Regions from separate parts of the Arthrobacter sp. Y3223166 genome, predicted to be linked through region 2. Evidence: predicted binding sites of a transcription regulator. Region 2 holds the regulator's gene; each other region holds the start of a gene.

What was found. The regulator LexA, encoded in region 2, represses DNA repair genes until DNA is damaged. The targets are predictions, from matches to a motif close to TCGAACANNTGTTCGA.
Region 1: the regulator LexA is predicted to act here: its motif matches at 4,792-4,807, upstream of AC5RUH_RS13865 (LysM peptidoglycan-binding domain-containing protein).
Region 3: the regulator LexA is predicted to act here: its motif matches at 3,149-3,164, upstream of AC5RUH_RS11360 (DUF6504 family protein).

What each region holds. Positions count from the first base shown of each region.
Region 1 covers NZ_JBNHGE010000038.1:7,031-14,825, forward strand. The annotation lists gene AC5RUH_RS13840 (NAD-glutamate dehydrogenase) at 1-1,687, opposite strand, end outside; gene AC5RUH_RS13845 (CpaE/TadZ family protein) at 1,766-3,079, opposite strand; gene AC5RUH_RS13850 (hypothetical protein) at 3,076-3,723, opposite strand; gene AC5RUH_RS13855 (helix-turn-helix domain-containing protein) at 3,958-4,173, shown strand; gene AC5RUH_RS13860 (hypothetical protein) at 4,178-4,738, opposite strand; gene AC5RUH_RS13865 (LysM peptidoglycan-binding domain-containing protein) at 4,896-5,615, shown strand; gene AC5RUH_RS13870 (Rv3235 family protein) at 5,711-6,334, shown strand; gene secA (preprotein translocase subunit SecA) at 6,343-7,795, opposite strand, start outside.
Region 2 covers NZ_JBNHGE010000013.1:37,316-45,110, forward strand. The annotation lists gene hflX (GTPase HflX) at 354-1,895, shown strand; gene AC5RUH_RS08340 (ATP-dependent DNA helicase) at 1,888-3,927, shown strand; gene lexA (transcriptional repressor LexA) at 4,039-4,788, opposite strand; gene AC5RUH_RS08350 (LysM peptidoglycan-binding domain-containing protein) at 5,085-5,438, shown strand; gene AC5RUH_RS08355 (histidinol-phosphate transaminase) at 5,511-6,620, shown strand; gene hisB (imidazoleglycerol-phosphate dehydratase HisB) at 6,675-7,292, shown strand; gene hisH (imidazole glycerol phosphate synthase subunit HisH) at 7,289-7,795, shown strand, end outside.
Region 3 covers NZ_JBNHGE010000023.1:33,533-41,327, reverse strand. The annotation lists gene AC5RUH_RS11365 (DNA polymerase III subunit alpha) at 1-2,640, opposite strand, end outside; gene AC5RUH_RS11360 (DUF6504 family protein) at 2,740-3,054, opposite strand; gene AC5RUH_RS11355 (SRPBCC domain-containing protein) at 3,313-3,747, opposite strand; gene AC5RUH_RS11350 (SOS response-associated peptidase) at 3,888-4,595, opposite strand; gene AC5RUH_RS11345 (glutaredoxin domain-containing protein) at 4,765-5,022, shown strand; gene AC5RUH_RS11340 (S-(hydroxymethyl)mycothiol dehydrogenase) at 5,187-6,275, shown strand; gene AC5RUH_RS11335 (MBL fold metallo-hydrolase) at 6,272-6,901, shown strand; gene moaA (GTP 3',8-cyclase MoaA) at 7,043-7,795, opposite strand, start outside.

The DNA of each region.
Region 1 (7,795 bases), on a different contig from region 2:
CGCTGTCCTCGGGAACGTAGACGTGCAGCACCGGGGCCGCGCCGGGGTCGCCTCCCTCGTAGTTGCGGAAACGGGCGATGTCCTCGAGCGCGTCTTCCACCTCGTAGTCCACCCGGTAGCTGGGCGGGAACGCGTCCTTCCAGTTCGCCGAGAGGCGGGCAGCCTCCTCGCCGTCGAAATTGGCGCGCAGCACCTCTTCGATGCCCTCCGACCAGGACCGGGACGCCTGGGCAAGCCGGCGCTCAAGGTCGGCCGTGTCGACCTTCGGCACCGTGGAGGCACGCTTGAGGCGGATGCGGAAGAACAGCCTGGCCAGGGCGGATTCGGACATCCGCGCCTCGTAGTCGATGCTCTGCGGGTCGAAGGTGTTGCGCAGCTCCTGCTCGATCCGCAGCCGGACGGCGGTCGTGTAGCGGTCGCGCGGCAGGAACACCAGGGCCGACACGAACCTGCCGTAGGCGTCGGTGCGCAGGAACAGCCGGGTCCGGCGCCGCTCCTGCAGCCGCAGGATGCCCATCGCGGTCGCGGCCAGCTCCTCGACGTCCATCTGGAACAACTCGTCCCGCGGGTACGTTTCGAGGATCGACAGCAGGTCCTTGCCGGAGTGCGAATCGGCCGGGAAGCCGCTGTGCTGCAGCACTGCCGCGACCTTTTCCCGGGCAATCGGGACGCTCTTCACCGAACGGTTGTAGGCGCTGGTGGCGAAGAGGCCGATAAAGCGGCGCTCGCCGTCGACGTTGCCCTGCGCATCGAAGCTCTTCACGCCGATGTAGTCCAGGTATGCCGCGCGGTGCACCGTGGACCGCGAGTTCGCCTTGGTAATCACCAGCGCGCGTTTTTCCCGGGCGCGGGCACGGCCCTCTTCGGTGAGGTGCTGGACCCGCTTCGTGTCGCCGATGTGGCGCATCATGCCCAGGCCGCTGTCCTCGCGGACCAGGAGCACGTCTTCCCCGTCCTGGGTGACGAGATCGTATTCGCGGTAGCCCAGGAAGGTGAAATTCCCGTCGTCGAGCCACTCAAGCAGCTCCTTGGCCTCCTGCAGGTCGGGAATCTCCTCCGCTCCCACGACCGCATCCAGCGACGCCGCAACCTGCCGCACCTGCCGGCGCATGGCCGGCCAGTCCTCGACCGACGCCCGGACATCCGCCAGGACGCTCTTGAGGCCGGACATCAGCTCGGCGGCCTTGTCCGGCTCGATCCGCCCGGTCTCCACAGCCATCCAGGATTCGATCCGCAAAACCTGGTCGCCGCCGGTCTCAAAGGATCCCAGCTGCGGCAGTGCCGCCGTGTCGCCGCTGGAGACTCCGGCGGCGGCCGGCACCTGTTCCACGCCGGTGAGGTCGTGGCTGTCCCGGGCCCGGGTGGCTACAAAGGTGGGGTGCGTGATCATCCGGATGGCAATGCCGTGGCGCAGCAGCTCCGCGGTCACCGAATCGACCAGGAACGGCATGTCATCGGTGACGATCATGACGACGCTGGCCTCGGGTTCGTCCCGGATGGCGATCACGGGCTGCGCCGGCGGCCGGTGAACCGCCAGCTCCCGGTGCGCCAGCGCGCGGGCGCGGAGCACATCCGGACTGTAGCTCGCGGCATCCTCCGCGGCCAGGTGCTCATAGTATTTAGCGATGAATTCCTCATCGCCGGTAGCTGAGCTGGACAGATCCGCCATGCTGGATCCAGTCGACATGTAAAACGCCTCCGATAGGTGTGTCCCAACCGCGCCGTTGCGGTCCTTCGGCAAGCCTAACGCGGCGCGTTCAAAACTTCACTTTGAGCGGGCACGACGGCGGATTCCCCGCCTGGGCGGCGCCGGCCGGCTTCCGGCCAGCCCGGCGATGGCGTGCCGCAGCGCAGAGCCCGGCGCGGATTCCAACAGGACCGAGCCGCCCAGCAGGGCGGCATCGGCTGCGGCGGTATCGGACGGCAGCAGGGCGGGGACGCCGGCGGCCGGCACGAACCGTTCCCAGGCCTCCCGCAACTGTGCTTCCGGCCGGGCTCCCACGGCTGCCGCCCGAACCTTGTTGAGCACCACTTCGGCCGAGGCGGAGGGGACGGCATGCGCCAGTTCGTCCAGCGCGCGGACCAGCCGCGGCAGCCCCACCGAATCCGCGCTGCCCACGGCCAGCACCCGGTCCGCCGCCTCCAGCACCCGCAATGTGGCACCATTGCGCCGCGGCGCCAGCGAGTCAAAGCTCAGCTCCTCGTCGTGTTCCAGCGAGAAACCGCAATCCACGACGACGGTCTCCGCCACCGCCCGCGCCATGTCCAGCACCGCCCCGAGCGCCGACGGCCTCAGCTCGGTCCACCGGTCCACCCTCGTAATCCCGGTCAGCACCAGCATCGAGGTTCCGGCCACGGCTACCTTCAGGCAGACCCGTTCCAGGGCCGGGCTGTCCAGCACGCCCTGGTCCGCCAGCCGGCAGGCGTGGGCAAGCGCGGCAGATTCATCGAGCAGGCCAAGGAACGCGGCGACGCTGGCCCCGTAGGTATCCGCATCCATCAGCAGGGTCCGCCGGCCGGCGGCGGCGTATTCGGCGGCGAGGTTGACCGCCACGGTGGTGCGTCCCGGCGCCCCGGCCGGACCCCACACCGCGACGAGTTCACCCTTGGCCCCTGCAGGTGCCGGCGGTTCAACTGCAGCGTCGTGCGGCCGCAGGGCCCGGGCGGGGTCGGCCAGCGCCGCCCCTCCCGGCGCAGCGGCTCCTGCTGCCGCTCCGGCCACCGTCAGCGAGCGCAGCTGCGCGACGGACTCGGCCACCAGTGCTGCCAGGGCCACGGGCTCAACGGTTGCGGCACCCGTGCGGATGCCGAGCGCTTCGAGCCGGAGGCGTTCCCCGCCGTCGTCGGTCAACGCCACCACGGACACCTCGGCGCCGTGCAGCCGCTCCAGCACACTGCCGTCGAGCTCCCTCGTCCGGCCCGCCACGATGGCCGCCCGGGCCAGCCCGGACTGCGCCGCCGCCAGCAACTCCGCGAGGTCGGTGCAGCGCCGGACCACGGTGACAGGCCCATGGAGCCGTTCCAGGCCGTTCACGAAGTCGGCGGCCGCCGTTCCCAGCGTGACGACCGGCAGACTCATGGAGTACCGGCCGGGTTGAGTACCACGTTAATGCGTGCCCCGTTGGCGAGGGCATGCAGCAGCGCCGGCATGGTGTCATCATCCACCAGGACGTGCAGCCGTTCCGCCCCGGACGAGCCGAAAGCGGTGGTGGCGCGCGTCAACTGCGACACCTCGGCCGCCTCGAGCAGCCTCTCCGGCTCCTTGAAACCGTTGCGTCCGTCGGGCAGCGACACCCATACATCGACCCGGGAACCGGGACCGGCCTCCTCGGGCAACGGGCTCTCGATACTCAGGCCGATCGGTTTCCGGTCCAAGTCGTCGCCGGCGCCCAGCACGGAAGCCGGCAGCAGTTCACCGCCCCGGACCAGCGCGGTGGCGACGGCATCTGCCGGCAACCCCGTTGCTGCCGGCAGATAAAGGCTGCCCGCCTCGCCCAGCCGAACGTCGACGACGACCACGTCGGCGGCGGAGATCGGTTGTCCCACCGCGATGTCCGTCCTGGCCGCCAGGACACCGGTGGTCTTATCCGCGCTGTTGACCAGCGCTGCGACTCCGGCCACCGAAGCCGCCACGAGCAGCAGCCCCACCAGCAACCGGGGATCTTTCCACGACGGGCGTTTCAACCGCTGTGCGACGGTTTTTTCTGCGATGGCAGCGCTCACGAATTTTTCCCCCTTATTCCCGCGCCCCAGGGGACAGCCAGCCTGCGCTCCGAGAGTCGGCCCCGAGGCCGCGGGTGGCACCATTCTGGTCGTGGCCCAGGGGAAAGGGAACCGCCGCGGCCACCCGGGCCGGATCTGGGGAAAACTTTTCAGAAGCAACGGGTCCAGTTGGATCAAACGACGTCAAACGGTGCCATAATGGCTGAAACCGTCCCCGCTCCGAAGGATCAGCCCATGCCGCGGTTCCTCACCCTGTCCGATGTGGCGGAGGAGTTGCAGATCTCCTCGTCGCAGACGTACGCCCTGGTTCGCAGCGGCGAACTTCCCGCCATCCAGATCGGCGGCCGGGGCCAATGGCGCGTCGAGCAGGTCATGCTCGACCAGTACATCCAGGACAAGTATGCCCAGACGCGGCGGCTGATCGAAGAGGCCAAGTCCACCACGGAATGAGCATTCAGTCCGGGCTGCGCGACACGAGGGCCGCAATGGCCGCGAAGGGCACCGTGTAGACCGACCGGACATTTGCCGCGCGCCTGTCCTCGCCCGACGGCACCGCCGCGAGGTCGAAGGAGTCCGCCCCGACCCTGTCGACCACCCCCTCGGCCGCCGGGATGCCGGGGCCGCCCGACAGGTAGACCGCGACCGGTGCGCGGTCGCGGCCAAGGGCGCGCAGTGCGGATCCGAGCCCGAGCCGACGCGCCCCGGTCGAGTCGGCAACCGCATGCCGGCCCATTCCTTCGAGCAGTTGGACAGCGGCCAACGGCAGGAGCACGCTCCGCACTCCCTCGTACAGCACCAACCAGGTTGATCCGACATGGGCCAGCGTCCCCTCGAACCTGAGGTCTGTGCCTGCACGGACGCGCAACCTGCTGCCCAGCTGCCCCCGAAGCCGGTCGGCCAGACCCACCGCGGCCAACTCGATCCGGGCGCGCTCGTTTACCTCCGCTTCCAACTCCAGCCGGCCTGCGGCGTGTAGCTGGGTCTCCAAATCGGCAAACAGGGCGTCCCAACGCATGGCGCCAGCCTAGGAACCTGCACCACATACCGTCAACGGAAAACCGACTGCTTTACAACAAGTGTTTGAAGCTGCCACCATTGGAAAACAAACAGCACTAAACATAACCAAACTACATCAAACGGCAGTAACACCTTTCTCTCCGGAGGCGCTTCCCATGCTCAGAACCACCGCCGATCTGGCAACCACAGGGCTGGTGACGGCTTGTGCCGCCGTGCTGATGCTCGCGGGGAGGGAGCTGGCCACCGGCGCCACGTGGCCTCCGCAGAACTATCAGGACCTGCTGGCGCTCCTGTCGATCGGAGCCGGCGCGGCCGTGCTCTGTTGGTTGCTCCTGGGCATGGCGGCAGCGGCGGCCTGCGCGGTGCTGGCCAGGACCGGCCACAGTCGCCTGGCGGCCCGGTCGGCCGTGTGGAGTCCCGCGTTCCTGCGGCGCTTGGCGGGCGCCGTCGTCGGCCTCAATCTGGTGGTGGTCGCGGGCGCCCATGCGGCGGCCGCAACGCGTCCGGCCGAAGCCGCGGCCGGGACCGGCGCGTCCAGCGCCGCCGTTGTGGATCCCCGGTGGCAGCCGGACGGCCTGGCCGGTCCGGTAAACCCTCCGGTGGACCCCTCATGGAAGCCCGCTCCGCCGGCCGCGGCCCCGGGCGCCGTCGCCAAGCCGCCAACCCGGGAAGCCTCTGACACACCCCGGATGGTTACCGTCACCGCCGGGGATTCCCTCTGGCAGCTCGCGGCCGCCGAACTGGGCGCGCTGGCGACCGACGTGGAGATCGCCGAGCGGTGGCCGGAGTGGTATGCCGCCAACCAAACCCTCATCGGTCACGACCCCTCCCTGATCAAACCCGGGCAAACGCTCGTCGTACCTCCCCCCGGATAGAAGCTTTCCGGAAGCGGCCGTCAGACGCACACGGGAGCCGCGCCGTGTGGCGCGGCTGGAAGCCAAGGCAGTACCAGTGGAAGGAAGGGCAGGACATGGACAACGTGCGACACCTCCCGGCCGTGCAGACGCCGGAAAAGGAAGCCGCGGCGGGCGCGTGCCCTGACGCGCTGGCACCGGCGAGCGGGGCGCCCCGGCCCCTGACGGTACGGCGGGTCAAACCGGCCGGGCCGGACGGCTACTTTGCGCCTGTCATCCGGTTGCAGCCCAGGCGACCGGATGACACCCGCGGGGCGGCCGGACCCGCCACCGTGCCCCGTCCCGTTCCGCTGCCGGTGGGCGGGGATCCCGAGGCGGAGGCCGAACTGCTCCATGTCACGGCGATGGCCCGGTCCGTGGCACAGGCCTGTCTGGAGGCCGTCTCCGGCACACGGCCGGTCCAACAGCTGGCCCGCTGGCTGGACCCGGCCAGCTACGAAAAGCTGGTGCACCGGGCGGACATCGCCAAGGCCCACCAGGCACAGCTGCGTTCCGATGGCCGGGCACCGCTGCGGCTGCACCGCAGCCCCGTGGTGCGCTCCGCCAGGGTGTGCCGTGCCGCCGACAGCGCCTATGAAGCGTCGTTGGTGGTGGCCGAGACCCGCCGGATACGCGCGGTGGCGCTGCGACTGGAGTGGATCCGCGGACTGTGGAAGGTCACGGCCCTGGAGATCGGCTGAACCCGAGACTACTTCCGGCGCTTGCCGCTCTTGGCGGGGCGCTTGTCCCTGGCGGGCGCTGCCGCCTTGGCCGGGGCCTGGCGTTCGACCCGTGTCTCGGCTTCCCCGGATACACTAGGCGCCGTGAACTGCAGGGCCGCCGGCCGCTGCGGAGCTTCCAGCCCGGCCGCAGTGATCTGCGGCGCCGCCGCCGCCCGGGCGTCAGCGACCCCGGGGACCGTCGCCTCGGCCGGCTGCTGAACCTGGACCTCGAGGTTGAAGAGATAGCCGATGCTCTCTTCACGGATGGACTCCATCATGGCCTGGAACATCACGAACCCCTCGCGCTGGTATTCGACCAGCGGATCGCGTTGGGCCATGGCCCGCAGTCCGATGCCCTCCTTGAGGTAATCCATCTCGTAGAGGTGTTCCTGCCACTTCCTGCCGATCACCGAGAGCACCACGCGCCGCTCCAGTTCGCGCATGGTCTCGGAGCCGAGCGTCTGCTCACGCTGCGCGTAGGCGACCTTGGCATCGGAGACAATTTCCGCGCGCAGGAAATCCGCCGTGACCCGCGAGCGCCCGCCGGCTTCCTCCAGCACCTCGTCGATCGTCAGTTCGATCGGGTAGAGCTGCTTGAGGTTGGTCCACAGCTGCTCGTAGTCCCAGTCGTCGCCATGGCCCTCAGCGGTGGCTTCGTTGACCATCGCCGTCACCACGTCCTCAAGGAAGAACGCGACCTTCTCGTGCAGGTCGTCGCCTTCCAGGATGCGCCGCCGGTCGTTGTAGATTGTCTCACGCTGCCGGTTGAGCACGTCGTCGTACTTCAGCACGTTCTTGCGCTGCTCGGCGTTCCGGCCTTCGACCTGTGCCTGGGCGTTCTGGATGGCCTTGGAAACCATCTTGGACTCCAACGCCACGTCGTCGGGCATGCGGGAGGAGTTCATGATGCGTTCGGCCGCGCCCGAGTTGAACAGCCGCATCAGGTCATCGGTCAGGGAGAGGTAGAAGCGGGATTCGCCCGGGTCGCCCTGGCGCCCGGAGCGGCCGCGGAGCTGGTTGTCGATGCGCCGTGATTCATGCCGTTCGGTACCCAGCACGTAGAGCCCGCCGAGCTCCTTGACCTCGTCGTGCTCGGCCTGCACGGCTTTCTGCGCCGCTGCCAGGGCGGCGGGCCAGGCGGCCTCGTAGTCTTCCGGGTTCGCGGCAGGGTCCAGGCCGCGGCGTTCCAATTCGGCCACCGCGTTGAACTCGGCGTTGCCGCCGAGCATGATGTCCGTACCGCGGCCGGCCATGTTGGTGGCCACCGTGACGGCACCCTTGCGGCCGGCCTGCGCGACGATGGCCGCTTCCCGGGCGTGGTTCTTGGCGTTGAGCACTTCGTGCCGGATGCCCTGTTTCGCCAACTGCTTGGACAGGTACTCGCTCTTCTCCACGCTGGTGGTGCCCACCAGGACCGGCTGGCCCTTTTCGTGGCGCTCG
Region 2 (7,795 bases):
GCATGAAAAACCTGTGATTGCGCCGTAACCTGCTGTCCCCGCTCGTAGCCGGACAGCGCGTGCCGATGGTTGAGGCCTTGACCTCCCCGGCCGCCGGGCAATCACCGTTCCCGAAGGCTCACTCGAGTCCCTTCTGATCCGGTGCCGCAGCCGCCGCAAGGGCTGCGGCGGTCCCCGGCACCCGCTGCTTGCCCTGCCGCCCGGCCGGGCGGCAGCCCCGCCTTTCCCGCCCGGCAGCGCCCGGGCCCATGCCAGGAGGACTTTTGGCGAATCATCCACAAACTGCATCTTCGGGCTCTGCCGGCCGCATCCCGGAGGACTACGATAAGACCACGGACATTTCGAAGGAGAGCATGACCACCAACAACCCCCAGCCGACACCGGAACCGGAAATGACGCCTGACGAGATCCAGGCGGTCATCGACCGAATCCTGGCCCGCGACACCGCGGCGCGAGGCAAACAGGGCGTCGGCGGCAGAGCCCAGGCACTCTCCGAACTTGATGCCGAGCATTCCGAATTCGACGGCGACCAGCAGGACCTCGCGGAACGCCGCGCCCTGCGGCGCGTAGCCGGCCTGTCCACCGAGCTTGAGGACGTCACCGAGGTTGAGTACCGGCAGCTGCGCCTGGAGCGCGTTGTCCTCGCCGGTCTCTGGACCGAAGGCACGGCCGACGACGCCGACAATTCCTTGCGGGAGCTGGCAGCGCTGGCCGAGACAGCCGGCTCCGAGGTGCTGGACGGTATTGTCCAGCGCCGGTTGAAGCCGGATCCGGGGACTTTCCTGGGCTCCGGCAAGGCCCAGGAACTGCGCGACATTGTGATGTCCACCGGCGCCGACACTGTCATTGTCGACGGCGAGCTGTCGCCGTCGCAGCGCCGCGGTTTGGAAGACATCGTGAAGGTCAAGGTCATTGACCGCACCGCGCTCATCCTGGACATTTTCGCGCAGCATGCCAAGAGCCGCGAAGGCAAGGCCCAGGTAGAGCTGGCCCAGCTTGAGTATCTGCTGCCCAGGCTCCGAGGCTGGGGCGAGTCCATGTCCCGGCAGGCCGGCGGCCGGGTGGGGGCGGCCGGCGGCGGCATTGGTTCCCGCGGGCCCGGTGAGACGAAGATCGAGCTGGACCGCCGGCGCATCCGTACCCGGATGGCGAAGCTGCGCCGGGAGATCACCGCCATGAAGCCCGCACGGGAAACCAAGCGCGCCAACCGCCGCCGCAATGCCGTGCCGTCGGTGGCAATCGCCGGCTACACCAATGCCGGCAAGTCGTCGCTGCTCAACCGCCTGACCGATGCGGGTGTGCTGGTCGAGAACGCGCTCTTCGCCACCTTGGATCCGACCGTCCGCCGGGCGGAAACACCGGACGGTATCGGTTACACGCTCGCCGACACGGTAGGGTTCGTCCGGTCGTTGCCGACGCAGCTGGTGGAAGCCTTCCGCTCCACCCTGGAGGAGGTTGCCGACGCCGACGTCATCCTGCACGTCGTCGACGTCTCGCATCCCGACCCGGAGGGCCAGATCGCCGCGGTGCGCGAGGTGCTGACCGAAATCGAAGCACGGCACATTCCGGAAATCGTCGTCTTGAACAAGGCCGATGCCGCCGATCCGTTCGTGGTCGAGCGACTGCGCCAGCGTGAACCGCGGCACGTCGTGGTTTCGGCGCGGACCGGGCAGGGCATCGATGAGCTGCTTCGGCTCGTCAGCGAGACAATCCCGCGGCCCAGTGTGAAGCTGCAGCTGCTGGTGCCCTACGACCGCGGCGAAGTGATTAGCCGCCTGCACAATGAAGACGCCGAGATCCTCTCCATGGAGCATGGCGGGGACGGCACGCGGCTCGACGTGATGGTGCGCGAGGGCCTGGCATCGGAGCTGGAACAGTTCCTCCGGCATGACTGACCTCCAGGTTCCCGCCGGTGAGGCGCTGCGGCTGCTTGACGTCGCCGTACAGGAGATGGGCGGGCAGCACCGTGCCGGCCAGCACGAGATGGCGGCGAAAGTAGCCGAGGCCTTCGAGCGCCGGCAACACCTGCTGGTGCAGGCGGGCACAGGCACCGGCAAGTCGCTGGCCTACTTAGTGCCGCTCATGGTCCAGGCGCTGGAGGGGGAGAAGCCGGCGATCGTCTCCACGGCAACGTTGGCGCTGCAATCGCAGATCGTCAAGCGGGACCTGCCCCGGCTGTTGGAGGCCGTCGCCGACGAGCTGCCCAGGCCGCTGGACGTCGCTTTGCTCAAGGGCAGGAACAATTACCTCTGCCTGCACAAGCTCGCGGGCGGCTTTCCGGACGAGGACGCGCCGGCGGCGCTGTTCAGCCTCGGCGAGGACGCGGTGCCGCATCCTTCTCCGGCCGGCGCAGCGTCGGCTTCCGGCGCCTCGGGCGCGCTGGGCAAGGAAGTCGTGCGCCTGCGCGAGTGGGCGCACGAGACCGAAACCGGGGATCGGGATGAACTGGTGCCCGGTGTCAGCGATCGGGCCTGGCGGCAGGTCTCCGTCGGCTCCATGGAGTGCCTGGGCGCCCAGAAGTGTCCCCTGGCCGCCGAGTGCTTCAGCGAACTGGCACGGGGCCGCGCGGCGGAGGCAGACATCGTGATCACGAACCATGCCATGCTGGCCATCAACGCCTTCGAGGGCGTCGCGGTACTCCCGGACTATGACGTGGTGGTCATCGACGAGGCCCATGAGCTGCAGGACCGCGTCACCAGCGCCGTCGCGGGGCAACTCTCCGCCGCCATGGTGCGTACCGCCGCCTCGACGGCACGCAAACACACGGGGATCAGCGTGGAGCCTTTGAACTCCGCCGCCGATGCGCTGGAGGACGTCCTGCAGTCGGTGCCCACCGGCCTGCTGGCGGCCGGCCTACGCGAGGAGCATGAGCTGGTTCTCGCGCAGGTACGGGAAGCGGCCCGCGCGGCGCTCTCCGACTCGAAGCCCGAGGGTGCGGGGGCAGCGGACGGCGGACGGCAGATGGCGCGCTCACGGCTCGCGGCCGTGCTGGAACTGGCCGAACGGCTGCTGTCCGCTCCGGACTCCCGGGAGGTCATCTGGGCGACCCGTCCCAGCACCTATGGCGAGGCCGGCGACTACGCCGCCAATGACGACCAGCCGGCAACGTTGAACATAGCGCCGCTCTCGGTGGCGTCCCGGCTGCGTGAGGGCTTGTTCGACGACCATACCGTTGTGCTGACATCGGCGACGTTGTCGGTCGGGGGGACCTTCGATGCCGTCGCCGGGTCGCTCGGACTGCTCGGAGCCGGCGCGCCCGCCTATTCCAGCGTGGACGTGGGCAGCCCCTTCGATTACCCCAGGCAGGGCGTGCTCTACGTGGCGTCGCATCTGCCGAAGCCGGGCCGGGGCACCAGCCCGGAACAGCTCGATGAACTCGAGGAGCTGCTGCTGGCCTCGCGCGGCGGCGCCCTGGGCCTGTTCTCCTCGCGGCGTGCGGCAGAAGAAGCCGCGGCCGAGTTGCGCGGGCGCACCGACCTGACCATCCTGTGCCAGGGCGAATCGTCGATGGGCGCGCTGGTCCGCCAATTCGCCGAAGAGCCCGACACCTGCCTGTTCGGCACCATGACGCTCTGGCAGGGCGTCGACGTTCCCGGTTCCGCGTGCCGGCTCGTGGTCATCGACCGGATTCCGTTCCCCCGGCCGGATGACCCGCTCACGACTGCCCGAACCCGGTCCGTGGCGCAGTCCGGGGGAAACGGTTTCATGACGGTCTCGGCGACCCATGCGGCCGTGCGGCTGGCCCAGGGAGCCGGCAGGCTGATCCGCGCGTCAAACGACCGTGGAGTGGTGGCCGTGTTGGACTCCCGGCTGGCGACGGCGCGCTACGGGAGTTTCCTCCGCAGCGCCCTGCCGCCCTTCTGGAGTACCAAGGACGGCGCCACGGCCCGCCAGGTCTTGGAAAGGCTGGCTACGGCCTCAGCCTGAACGGGTTGGGGGCACGCCCGTTCCGGAGCGAGCGGGGCCCTGCGCGGGGACCGCCCGTGCGGGCAGGGGATCCCGGGGTGGCTGCAGCGCGGACCGGGGAGACCGGGCGCGTCAGAGGGCCCGCATCACCGAGACAACCTTGCCCATGATGGTTGCGTGGTCGCCAAGAATCGGTTCGTACTGGGTATTCTGCGGCAACAGCCAGGTGTGGCCGTCGCGCTGCCGGAAGGTCTTGACCGTTGCTTCGTCGTCGAGCAGTGCCGCCACGATGTCGCCGTTCTCGGCCGTGTGCTGCTGGCGGACCACGACCCAGTCGCCGTCACAGATGGCCGCATCGATCATGGAATCGCCCGAGACCCTGAGCATGAACAACTCGCCGTGTCCCACCAGTTGCCGCGGCAGGGGCATGACGTCCTCGACCGCCTGGTCCGCCAGGATCGGCCCGCCCGCTGCGATCCTTCCCACCAGCGGCACCATCGCCGTGTCGGATGACGTGGTCAGCTCGGATACGGCGACGCCGCTGGAGCTGCGCAGCTGTTGCGGTTCATCAACTCCGACGATTTCCACACCCCCGTGCTCGAGTGTCAGCGGGGTCAGGATTTCCATGGCACGGGGACGCTTGGGGTCGCGCCTGATGTAGCCCATCTTCTCCAGTTGGGCCAACTGGTGCGTGACGCTGGACAGGCTTGCCAGACCGACCGTGTCACCGATCTCGCGCATGGACGGAGGGTATCCGTGGGACATGACGGAGCGCTGGATGGTTTCCAGGATCTTCTTCTGCCTCGGCGTCAGGCTGCGCCCCACTTTGACGGGCCGGCCGCGTCGCTTCGCTCCGGCAGTGGTGGTGGTCTCTTCCGACATGTCCGGCCCCGGTCTCCCCGTAGTGGTCCCTGCGCCGGCGCCGTAGCGGAACCGCACATGGACTGTTGTCTCAACTGTTTTGTCGGTGGCGGCTGATGCACTGCTCTTACTGCCGCCCGACGCTTACAACGCTAGGCGAGGCGGTAGCGAATTTCAAACATTTGTTCGACTGAGTCTCGACAATGTTCGATCACCAGTGCTAAAACTGTAGAAGACGTATTCGAAGATACGTTCGAATACCGTTGCAAGACGATCGAAACCAGCCGAAATAGATCGAATATCGGAAAGGTGGCACCATGTCCGCCCAGCTCGCACCGCAGCCCGCCGGCCTTCGTACCAGCACAGGCCTGCGGCTGACCCGCCGCGGCCGTTTGTTGCTGATCGGCCTGCCGCTGATGCTCGCCGCGGCCGCAGCCCTGACCCTGATCGGTTTCTTCACTGCTCCGGCAATGGCCGCCGCCGGGGGGCTGGGGCCGGGGCCGGCGGCGACCGTCACGGTCGGCAGCGGCCAGTCACTGTGGGACATAGCAGTGCAGTCCGCGCCGGACCGCAACCCCCACGATGTCATTTTCGAGATCGCGCAATTGAACGGCCTGCAGGGGGACATCGTCCACGCCGGGCAGCAGCTGCTGGTCCCGTCCGCGCGCTGAGGCAGCCGTAATATGAGCTGCTTCGGCCCGCCCGATTCCTGCCCCGGGCGGGCCGAAGCTTAAACTGGATCGGTGAGTGAGCAGTTAGAACGCCTGAACCGCCTGCCGTTGCGGGAAAATCTCCGGGGCCTGGAGCCCTATGGTGCGCCCCAGCTGGAGGTTCCCGTCCTCCTGAACGTCAACGAAAACACCCATGGCCTGCCCGATGCTGTCCGTCAGGCCATCGTCTCGGCCGTCAGCGAGGCTGCCGCGGGTCTGAACCGGTATCCGGATCGCGAGTTCACGAAGCTGAGGACGGCGCTGGCCCGCTACTTGGGGCACGGCCTCACCGCAGAGAACATTTGGGCCGCCAACGGATCGAACGAGGTCCTGCAGCAAATCCTCCAGGCCTTCGGCGGCCCCGGCCGCACCCTGCTGAGCTTCCCGCCCACCTATTCCATGTACCCGCTGCTGGCCAGCGGGACGGACACGGATTATGTGGCCGTTCCGCGGGGGGCAGACTTCACGCTGTCCCCGGACGCTGCCGCCGCCGCTGTGGCCGGCTCCGCGGCAAACGTGGTCGTTCTTTGCTCCCCGAACAACCCGACGGGCACCGCCCTGGGCCTTGAGGTCGTGGAGGCGGCGTATGAAGCGGGGGAAGCCTCCAAGGCCATCGTGATCGTGGACGAGGCCTACGCCGAGTTCGCCCACGCCGGAACGCCGAGCGCGCTGACACTGTTGCCGGGGCGGGAGCGGCTCATCGTTTCCCGCACCATGAGCAAGGCCTTCGCGCTGGCAGGCGCCAGGGTCGGGTACCTCGCCGCCGCACCGCAGATTACCGATGCGCTGCGACTGGTCCGCCTGCCCTACCACCTCTCCGCCGTTACGCAGGCAACGGCCCTGGCCGCGTTGGACCATGCCGATGCGCTGCTGGCCAACGTCGAAGACATCAAGGCGCAACGGGACCGCATTGTCGACGGGCTGGCCGAGCTGGGACTCGACCCGGCGCCGTCCGACTCAAACTTCGTGTTTTTCGGCGGGCTGGAGGACCCCCGCTCGGTGTGGCAGGGACTGCTGGAAGCCGGCGTGCTGATCCGCGACGTCGGGATCCCGGGCCATCTGCGGGTAACCGCCGGCACTGAGGCCGAGACCACAGCCTTCCTCAACGGCATCAAGGCCCTCGTGGCGAGCCCCGTCTCCTAAACTAGTAAGAGCGAACCGGCTCGTGCCGGTCGACCAATTCGTCAAAGGACTCCCATGACCGTGGAAACCACCACCGGACGTACCGCACGCCTCGAACGCATCACCAGCGAGTCGTCCGTGCTGGTTGAACTGGACCTCGACGGCACCGGCCGTTCCGAGATCAGCACCACCGTGCCGTTCTACGACCACATGCTCACCGCCCTGGCGAAGCACTCGCTCGTCGACCTGACCGTGAAGGCCAGCGGGGACACGCACATCGACGCGCACCACACCGTCGAAGATGTCGCCATCACCATCGGCGACGCCCTGAAGGAAGCGCTGGGCAACAAAGCCGGGATCCGCCGTTTCGGCGAAGCCACGGTGCCCCTGGACGAGGCGCTGGCCCACGCCGTCGTGGACATCTCCGGCCGGCCCTACCTGGTGCACACGGGAGAACCGGCAGGCCAGGAGTACCACTTGATCGGCGGACACTTCACCGGATCGCTGACCCGCCACGTGTTCGAATCGATCACACTGCACGCCCAGATCTGCCTGCACATGCGCGTGCTGGGCGGCAGGGACCCCCACCACATCGTCGAGGCCCAGTTCAAGGCCTTCGCCCGGGCACTCCGCGCCGCCGTCGAAGCCGATCCACGTGTCGAGGGCATTCCCTCGACGAAGGGAGCCCTGTGACGGCTGCGCCCAAGGTCACCGTACTGGACTACGGTTCCGGGAACGTCCGCTCGGCAGTCCGCGCGCTGGAGCACGTGGGTGCCGACGTCACGCTGAGCCATGCCTCCGACGACGTCCTCGACGCAGACGGCCTGCTGGTTCCCGGCGTCGGCGCCTTCGCCACGGTCATGCAGGGGCTCAAGTCCGTGGACGCGCTTCGCTGGATCGGGCGCCGGGTGGCCGGCGGCCGGCCCGTGCTGGGAATCTGCGTTGGCCTGCAGGTCATGTTCGAAGAAGGCGTGGAACATGGCGTCCGCACGCAGGGCGTCGGGGAATGGCCGGGAACCGTGGAAGCGCTGCCGGCGGAGGTCGTGCCCCACATGGGGTGGAACACCGTGGACGCCGCAGAGGGCAGCCGGCTGTTTGCCGGGATCGAAGACGAGCGCTTCTACTTTGTGCACTCCTACGGTGTGCAGCACTGGAACTTCGACGTCACCCAACCCGCGATGACGCCGCCGCTGGTG
Region 3 (7,795 bases), on a different contig from region 2:
CAGCCGGATCCCCAGCTTTTCGCCGCTGCCGGAGGGAACGCGTTCCACCTGGTAGCGGTCGGTGCTGCGGTTGATGTCCAGCGGCAGGATCGGGATGCCCAGCCGCCGCGCTTCGGCCACCAGCAGGCGCAGCGGGTACATTCCCGGATCGTGCTGCCACAGCCCGGCCAGGAACGCCTCGGGGTGGTGGGCCTTCAGCCAGGCCGTCTGGTAGGTGGGCACCGCGAAGGCGGCCCCGTGGGCTTTGCAGAAGCCAAAGCTGCCGAAGGACTTCAGCGTGCCCCACACCGTGTCGACCACCTCCGGCGGATACCCCCGGTCCAGCGAGGCGTTGCGGAAGTATTCCTCCACCGCGGGTTCGGCTTCCTCGTTGCCCAGCAGCCGGCGGAATTCGTCCGCCTTGGCCAGTCCGCAACCGGTGAAGACGTCGAAGGTCCGCAGGACCTGTTCGTGGAAGATCGTGACGCCGTGGGTTTCCTTGAGGACCGGAATCAAATCCGGGTGCGGGAAGCGCTCCGGCGCCCAGCCATGGCGGTGTTCCAGGAATGGCCGGACCATATCCGATTGCATCGGCCCCGGACGGAACAGCGAAATGTCGATAATCAGGTCGTTGAAGTCCCGCGGGGCCATCTTGCCCACCAGCTCGCGCTGGCCCGGCGATTCAATCTGGAAGCATCCCAGGGTGTGGGTGCTGCGGATCAGCTCATAGGTCGGCTCGTCGTCCAGCGGGACCTGTTCCAGGTTGATGGTCCCGTCCGCGGCAATGTAGTCGGGCCCGGTTCCGTCCTCGCCCACCGGATGCCGGCCGGCTGCCGTCACGGCGTCCTTGCCCGGATGTATGCGGGCTATTTCCTTGAGCGCGTAGGCGATGGAACTCTGCATCCGCACGCCCAGCACGTCCAGCTTGAGCATGCCCATCGGGTCCATGTCGTGTTTGTCGAACTGGCTCATCGGCAGACCCAGCCCGCTTGGCTGGGTAGGGGTGCGGTCCAACAGCGAGCTGTCGCCCAGGATCACGCCGCAGGGGTGCATGGAGATATGCCGGGGCAGCCGGTCCAGCCGTTCGGTCAAATCCACCAGCAGGTCCAGTTGCTGGTCCTGCTCCACCTGGGCGGAAAACGCGCGCAGCTCCGGCTTCTCCGCCATCGCCTCACGGAACTGGCGCGCGGAGAACCGCCAGAGCTGTTTGGCGATGCCCGAAATCTCCTCCTCCGGCAGGCCCAGCGCCAAGCCGGCGTCGCGGACCGCCCCGCGGGCACGGTAACCGTTCTGCATGCTCATCAGGGTGACCCGCTGGCTGCCGAAACGGTCGAAGATTTTTTGGTAGACGTTGTGCCGCTCTGCACTTTCCACATCGATGTCGATGTCCGGCAGGGTGGAACGGTCCTGGGAGAGGAAGCGCTCGAAGATCAGCCCGTGGTCCAGGGGGTTCACGTGGCTGATGTAGAGCAGATAGTTCACCAGGCTCGAGGCACCCGATCCCCGGGCCGCGGCGCGCACGCCCATCCCGGTGATCATGCGCGACACTTCGGCCACCGTCAGGAAGTAGGAGGCGAAGCCCAGCCGCGAGATGATGCCCAGCTCATGGGCCAGCCGGTCCCGCAGTTCCTTCTCCGCCCGTCCGGACATTCCGCCAAACCGTTCGGCGATGCCGGTTTCGCAGCGCTGGACCAGCTCGGCCACGGGATCCCCGTCGATCCCGATGACGGAGGCTTCGGGGACCACCGGGCGCTTGAACCCCATGTCCCGGTAAGGATCCATGCGGCACCGGTCGGCCACCGCTTCCGTCGTGGCCAGCAGGCGGATGACGTCCTTGCTTCCGCCGCCGGCTGCCTGCACGATTTCCCGCGCCAGGGCCTGCATCCGGTCGGGGGATTTCAACCAGCCCTGGGCGCTCGGCTGCAGATCCGGCAGCTTGGACAAGGCTGTCAGCGCCCTCGCCGAGTCCAGCACATCTGCAGTGGCGGCGCCGTCCTCTTCGCAGTAGCGCACGGCGTTGGTCAGCACTGCGGGAAGATTCAACTCCCCGGCCAGGTTAAGCATCCGCACCGCGTGGGCGGTACTGAGATTCTCCCCCGGGGCACTCAGGTGGGAGACAATTTCCACTGCGAGCGCCCCGGCCGGCAGTCCGCTGCGCCAGCGTCCGGCCAGCCGGCGGGCTTCGGCGTAGCTACGGCGGCGCAGCGCCTGTCCGACGTCGGAAAAAGGACCCACCAGCACCGTCAGGGCCGGTCCGCCGTCCGGAATGCCCGCATGCCGGGCGAGTTGATCCACCGTCACGCCGGGCGTCCGGCGGCTGGCGGAACGCCCGCGGGCAGCCGTGCCGGCGTGGGCTTCCGAGACCAGGCGGCAGAGCGCATGGTAACCGCTGCCCTGGTTCCCGCCATGGGCCAGCACCACAACGCGGCCGGTGTCCCGACCGCCGCCGTCTTGGACGGCCAGGTCCACGCCGACTATCGGATCCATCCCCGTCGCCAGGCATGCCTTCAGGTGCTTGACCGTGCCGTAGAGACCGTCCCGGTCGGTGCAGGCCAAGGCGTCGGCACCGAAGGAAGCGGCCGCTGCGGCCAGTTCCTCCGGCCAGGAGACACCGTAGTGGGCACTGTACGCCGTGGATACGTGCAGGTGGGTAAAGCTCATGGACATTCCAAACAACGGTCGGGTCTCGGGATCGGCATCCGGCGGACTGCCGAGGCGAACCGGGGGCTGACAGAAAGGCCGGCGGGAACCGTAGCGCGGTCAGGCGCTCAACTCCCGGACGGCATCATGGACGCGGATCAGGCGCCAGCGTCCGGTATCCACCTGATGGGATAGGTCCAGGGTGCGGATCTGCGACCGGCCATTCAGCCGCGCCTGCACCCGCCAGATCTCATGGTCCACCAGTCCCGCGCCCCGGCCCCGTTCCGCACGCAGTTCCTCCGCCCACCATTTGCGGCGTTCGTACCAACGCACCGGTTCCGCGACGATGCGGTAGCTCCTGCCCTGCCAGCGCAGCCGGAGCGGCTGTCCGGCAGGGGAACACACAACGTCAACTGCTTCGCTGAAAACACCCATGTCCCAGTCGCCTTTCATCTGGACAACGGGTCATAATCCCCGGCGAGCGCCCCTGCCAACACGCCCACCGAAGAACTTGACCCTCTTATTCTATTCGAATATGTATTCGAATCCAAGATCAAGCGTAGGTTCGGGCACTGACAAAATCGGGCCGCCCGCCAACGGCGGCTCAGCGCGCAGCCGCACGGCGGCCAAGCGCAGCAGCACTGCCTACTGCAGCAGGACGGCCAGGCGCGCGCCGTGCGGCGGCCAAGGAGCCTAGCCGTCGTGCTCGGCGAGGTACTTCACGTCGTGGACCAGCTTGTCCCACATCAGCTTGGAGTGTTCCGCCGCCTCGGCCGTCTCGTTGTTGTCCTGCGACAGCGTGAACTCCGTGCCGCCCGGAACTGCCTCCAGCGTCCAGACGAGACGGTGGTAGTTCTCGGGCACGTCCTCCCGGCCGGACAGCGGGCTGAAATGCGTGACGACCAGCCGCCGTCCGGGTTCGAACTCCAGCACCTGGCCCTTGTCCTCGTACGCCTCGCCCTCCCACTCGCCCCGCCATCGGATAGGCCCGCCAACGCTCCAATCGGTCTGCACCTCGGTGCCGAACATGAATCCCCTGATGGCCTCGGGGTCCGTGATCACGGACCAGACACGGTCCGGCGGCGCCGCAATGGTCGCCGTCGAACTGGCCACGTACCGTCCGGACATTGGCTTCCTCCCCTGGTTCCCGCCGTGGCGGCGCGGGCGCGGTTACTCCATCCCAGCTTCCGGCAGCCGGGGCCGGCACACAATGGCTGCAGGGATGCCGCTCAGGGAACGATCCCCGATTCCGGGGCGCCCGGCGGCGCTCATGCTGCTTCGTCGATGAGATCGGGCCCGTTGTTGCGCACGTTGTTGACCTTCGAACTGACCCGCCGCGGGACAAGATGCGGTTCGGGCATGGCCTCCAGCAGCTGCCGCACGTCGGCCTCGGATGTTGTTTCCGGATCCAGCCAGTCCGCATAGAGGCCGGGCGGAACGATCAGCGGCGTCCGGTCATGGATATGCCCGAGCGCATCGGCCGCCTGGGTGGTGATGATGGTGCAGGTGCGCAGCCACTTCTCCGGGTGGTCTTCGGGCAGGGCCGGGTCGGGCCAGTTCTCGAACAAAGCCGCGAAAGCCAGCGCCTCGTCGCCTTCGCCGTGCAGGTAGGTCGGGATCTTGCCGTCCTCGGTTTTCTGCCATTCGAAATACCCGTCGGCAACAAGCAATCCGCGCTTCCTGGCCGCCGCCTTGCGGAACGAGGGTTTCTCCGTCACGGTCTCCATCCGCGCGTTGATCAGGCGGGCGCCGGAGCGGGGGTCCTTGGCCCACGGCGGCACGAGGCCCCACCGGGCCAGGATGAGTTTCCTGGACACTCCCTCGCCGTCGGCCTGCTTGCGGTCGATGATCAAGGGGACCTCGTCGGTCGGAGCCACGTTGTAGGAAGGCTGGATCTCTTCGACATAGGACTCATCGACGTCGAAGGAAGCCACGAGGTCGCCGGTGCTCCGGGCCATGACGTATCTGCCGCACATGCCTCCATTATGGTCCAGCCGCGCGGCGGAAGCCCGGCGCGCGGCCCTTAAACGGCCTCGCACCCCGGCGGTACTCCCCGCCCGGCAGCCGCCGCGGCCGGCGCCGGGAATGACCGCGCCCGGTGAGACGTTGACATGTACACAAGCTTTCAGACCAGAAGGAGCCATCTTGGATTACACACCTGCTGCCGGAACCGTCACCATGTTCTCCACCACCTGGTGCGGGTACTGCCGCCGCCTGAAGACCCAGTTCGATGCGCAGGGCATCGGCTACACCGAGATTAATATCGAAGAGGTCCCCGGCACCGCGGAGCTCGTCGAGAAGCTCAACGACGGAAACCAGACGGTTCCCACCCTGCTCTTCCCGGATGGCAGCAGCGCCACGAACCCGCCGCTCTCCCTGGTCAAGGAACGCCTGGGCGTCTAGCAGCGGCAGGCTCCACCGGCGGAATCCGGACCGCGGGCCACGGGGCGCCGCAGTTTCCATAACAATCGTTTTGGAAATTGTGGCGCCCCTGTTTTGTTCCTAGGATGGGGCAGGACGGCCGACGACGGCCTCGCCAGACTTCGCTAGGAAGGAATCACTCCCGCATGGTTCACAAGGTTCGGGCAGTAGTGGCCCTGGAAAAGAATGCTCCGGTCTCCATCGAAACCATCCTGGTTCCCGATCCGGGCCCGGGCGAGGCGCTGGTGGACATCCTCACCTGCGGCGTCTGCCATACCGATCTGCACTACAAGCAGGGCGGGATCAACGACGACTTCCCGTTCCTGCTCGGCCACGAAGCCACCGGCGTGGTCAGCGCCGTCGGCCCCGACGTGACCGATCTTGAGCCCGGCGACCGCGTCATCCTGAACTGGCGCGCAGTGTGCGGCGAGTGCCGGGCCTGCCGGCGCGGTGAAGCCCAGTACTGCTTCAACACGCACAACGCCACCCAGAAGATGACCCTCGAGGACGGCACCGAGCTCTCCCCCGCCCTGGGCATCGGTGCCTTTGCCGAGAAGACCCTGGTGGCCGCCGGCCAGTGCACCAAGGTGGACGACGACGTCGACCCGGCGGCGGTCGGACTGCTCGGCTGCGGCGTCATGGCCGGCATCGGCGCGGCGATCAACACCGGCGAGGTCAAGCGCGGCGAATCCGTGGCCGTGATCGGCTGCGGCGGCGTGGGCATCGCCGCCATCGCCGGCGCAAAGCTGGCCGGCGCCACCACGATCATCGCCGTCGACATCGATGACAACAAGGTGGAGCTGGCCAAGTCGCTGGGTGCCACGCACGGGATCAACTCGAAGCAACAGGACCCGGTGGAGGCCATCCGGGCGCTCACCGGCGGCAACGGCGCCGACGTCGTGATTGAAGCGGTCGGACGTCCGGAAACCTACAAGCAGGCGTTCTACGCCCGCGACCTGGCCGGGCGCGTGGTCCTGGTGGGAGTCCCGACGCCGGACATGAAGATCGAACTGCCGCTGCTGGACGTGTTCGGTCGCGGCGGCTCGCTGAAGTCCTCCTGGTACGGCGATTGCCTGCCGTCCCGCGACTTCCCGATGCTGGTCAGCCACTACAAGCAGGGCAACCTGGACCTGGACGCCTTCGTCACCGAGCGGATCAAGCTCGACGAGGTTGAGGCCGCGTTCGACAAGATGCACGAGGGCAAGGTGCTGCGTTCGGTGGTGGAGGTCGCATGAGCGCCGCAATCGAAAACCTGGTCACCTCGGGCACGTTCTCGCTGGACGGCGGCACCTGGGACGTGGACAACAATGTGTGGATCGTCGGCGATGCCACCGAGGTCATCGTCATCGATCCGGCACATGATCCGCAGGCCATTGCCAACGCCGTCGGCTCCCGGAGCGTGAAGGCCATCCTGCTCACGCACGGTCACGACGACCACATCCGCGCCGTCGGTGCATTCCGGGACCTGGTGAAGGCACCTGTTTACCTGCACGACGCCGACCGGATGCTCTGGGACGCGGTCTTCCCGGACAGCGCACCCGACCACGCAATCGAGGACGGCGACACCTTCGAGATCGCGGGAGCGCGGCTGCAGGCCATCCACACTCCGGGCCACTCCCCCGGATCGGTCTGCTTCCACCTGGCATCGCAGAACGTGCTGTTCAGCGGGGACACGTTGTTCAACGGCGGTCCGGGAGCCACCGGCCGCAGCTATTCCAGCTTCGAAACGATCATCGAGTCGATCAAGGGCAGGCTGCTGACGCTGCCGCCCGAGACCACGGTGAAGACCGGTCACGGCGATTCCACCAGCATCGGCGCCGAAGCGCCGCAGCTCGACGAGTGGATTGCCCGCGGCCACTGAGTAAGTCCGGGCCCAGTCCCGCACCGCCCGCGTCCGACCGTATTCCGGTTCGGGTGCGGGCGGTGTGCTGTCCGGGGCCGGATCCGGCTTGCCGGCGGTGGCGCCATCGGTTCCACGCGCGGCTGCGGTGCGGCCGTCCGATCAGCCGCCGATGTAGTGCATCTCGACCCTTTGCCCTGGCCAGCCGGTGGCCGGGGGCGCCTCGCGCGGCGCCCGACCGGTCCCGTTTCCGGCGGCCACGCCCGCGGTCTCGGCGCTGCGCAGTTCCGAGTAGCGGTCCGAGCGGCCCCGCCAGACGCCGGAGAGCACGCGCGTCAGTTCGCCGTCGTCCGCGCCGCCGCGCAGCAGGGCGCGCAGATCCGTCCCGCCGGTGCCGAACAGGCAGGTGAAAAGCTTCCCGTCGGTGCTCAGCCGGGCGCGGGTGCAGCCGTGGCAGAACGCCTGCGTGACGCTGGAGATGGTCCCGATTTCGCCGCCGCCGTCGCGGTATCTGAAGCGTGTGGCCGTCTCGCCGGGGTACCGGGGGGCCAGCGGTTCCAGGGGAAGGTCGGCATCGATCCGCCGCACGATCTCGGCCGACGGGACGACCTGCGCCAGGTTCCAGCCGTTGGTCGTGCCCACATCCATGTATTCGATGAACCGGACGATGTGGGGCGTGCCGTGGAAGTGGCGCGCCATGGCCGGGACGCCGCCGTCGTTCTGGCCGCGCTTGACCACCATGTTGACCTTGACCGGGCCCAGCCCGACCGCGGCCGCGGCCTCGATGGCCTCCAGCACCGCGGCGACGGGATAGTCGACGTCGTTCATCGCGCGGAAGGTGGCGTCGTCAACCGAATCCAGCGAGACGGTCACCCGGGACAGCCCGGCCGCCTTGAGCGCCTCGGCCTTGCGGGC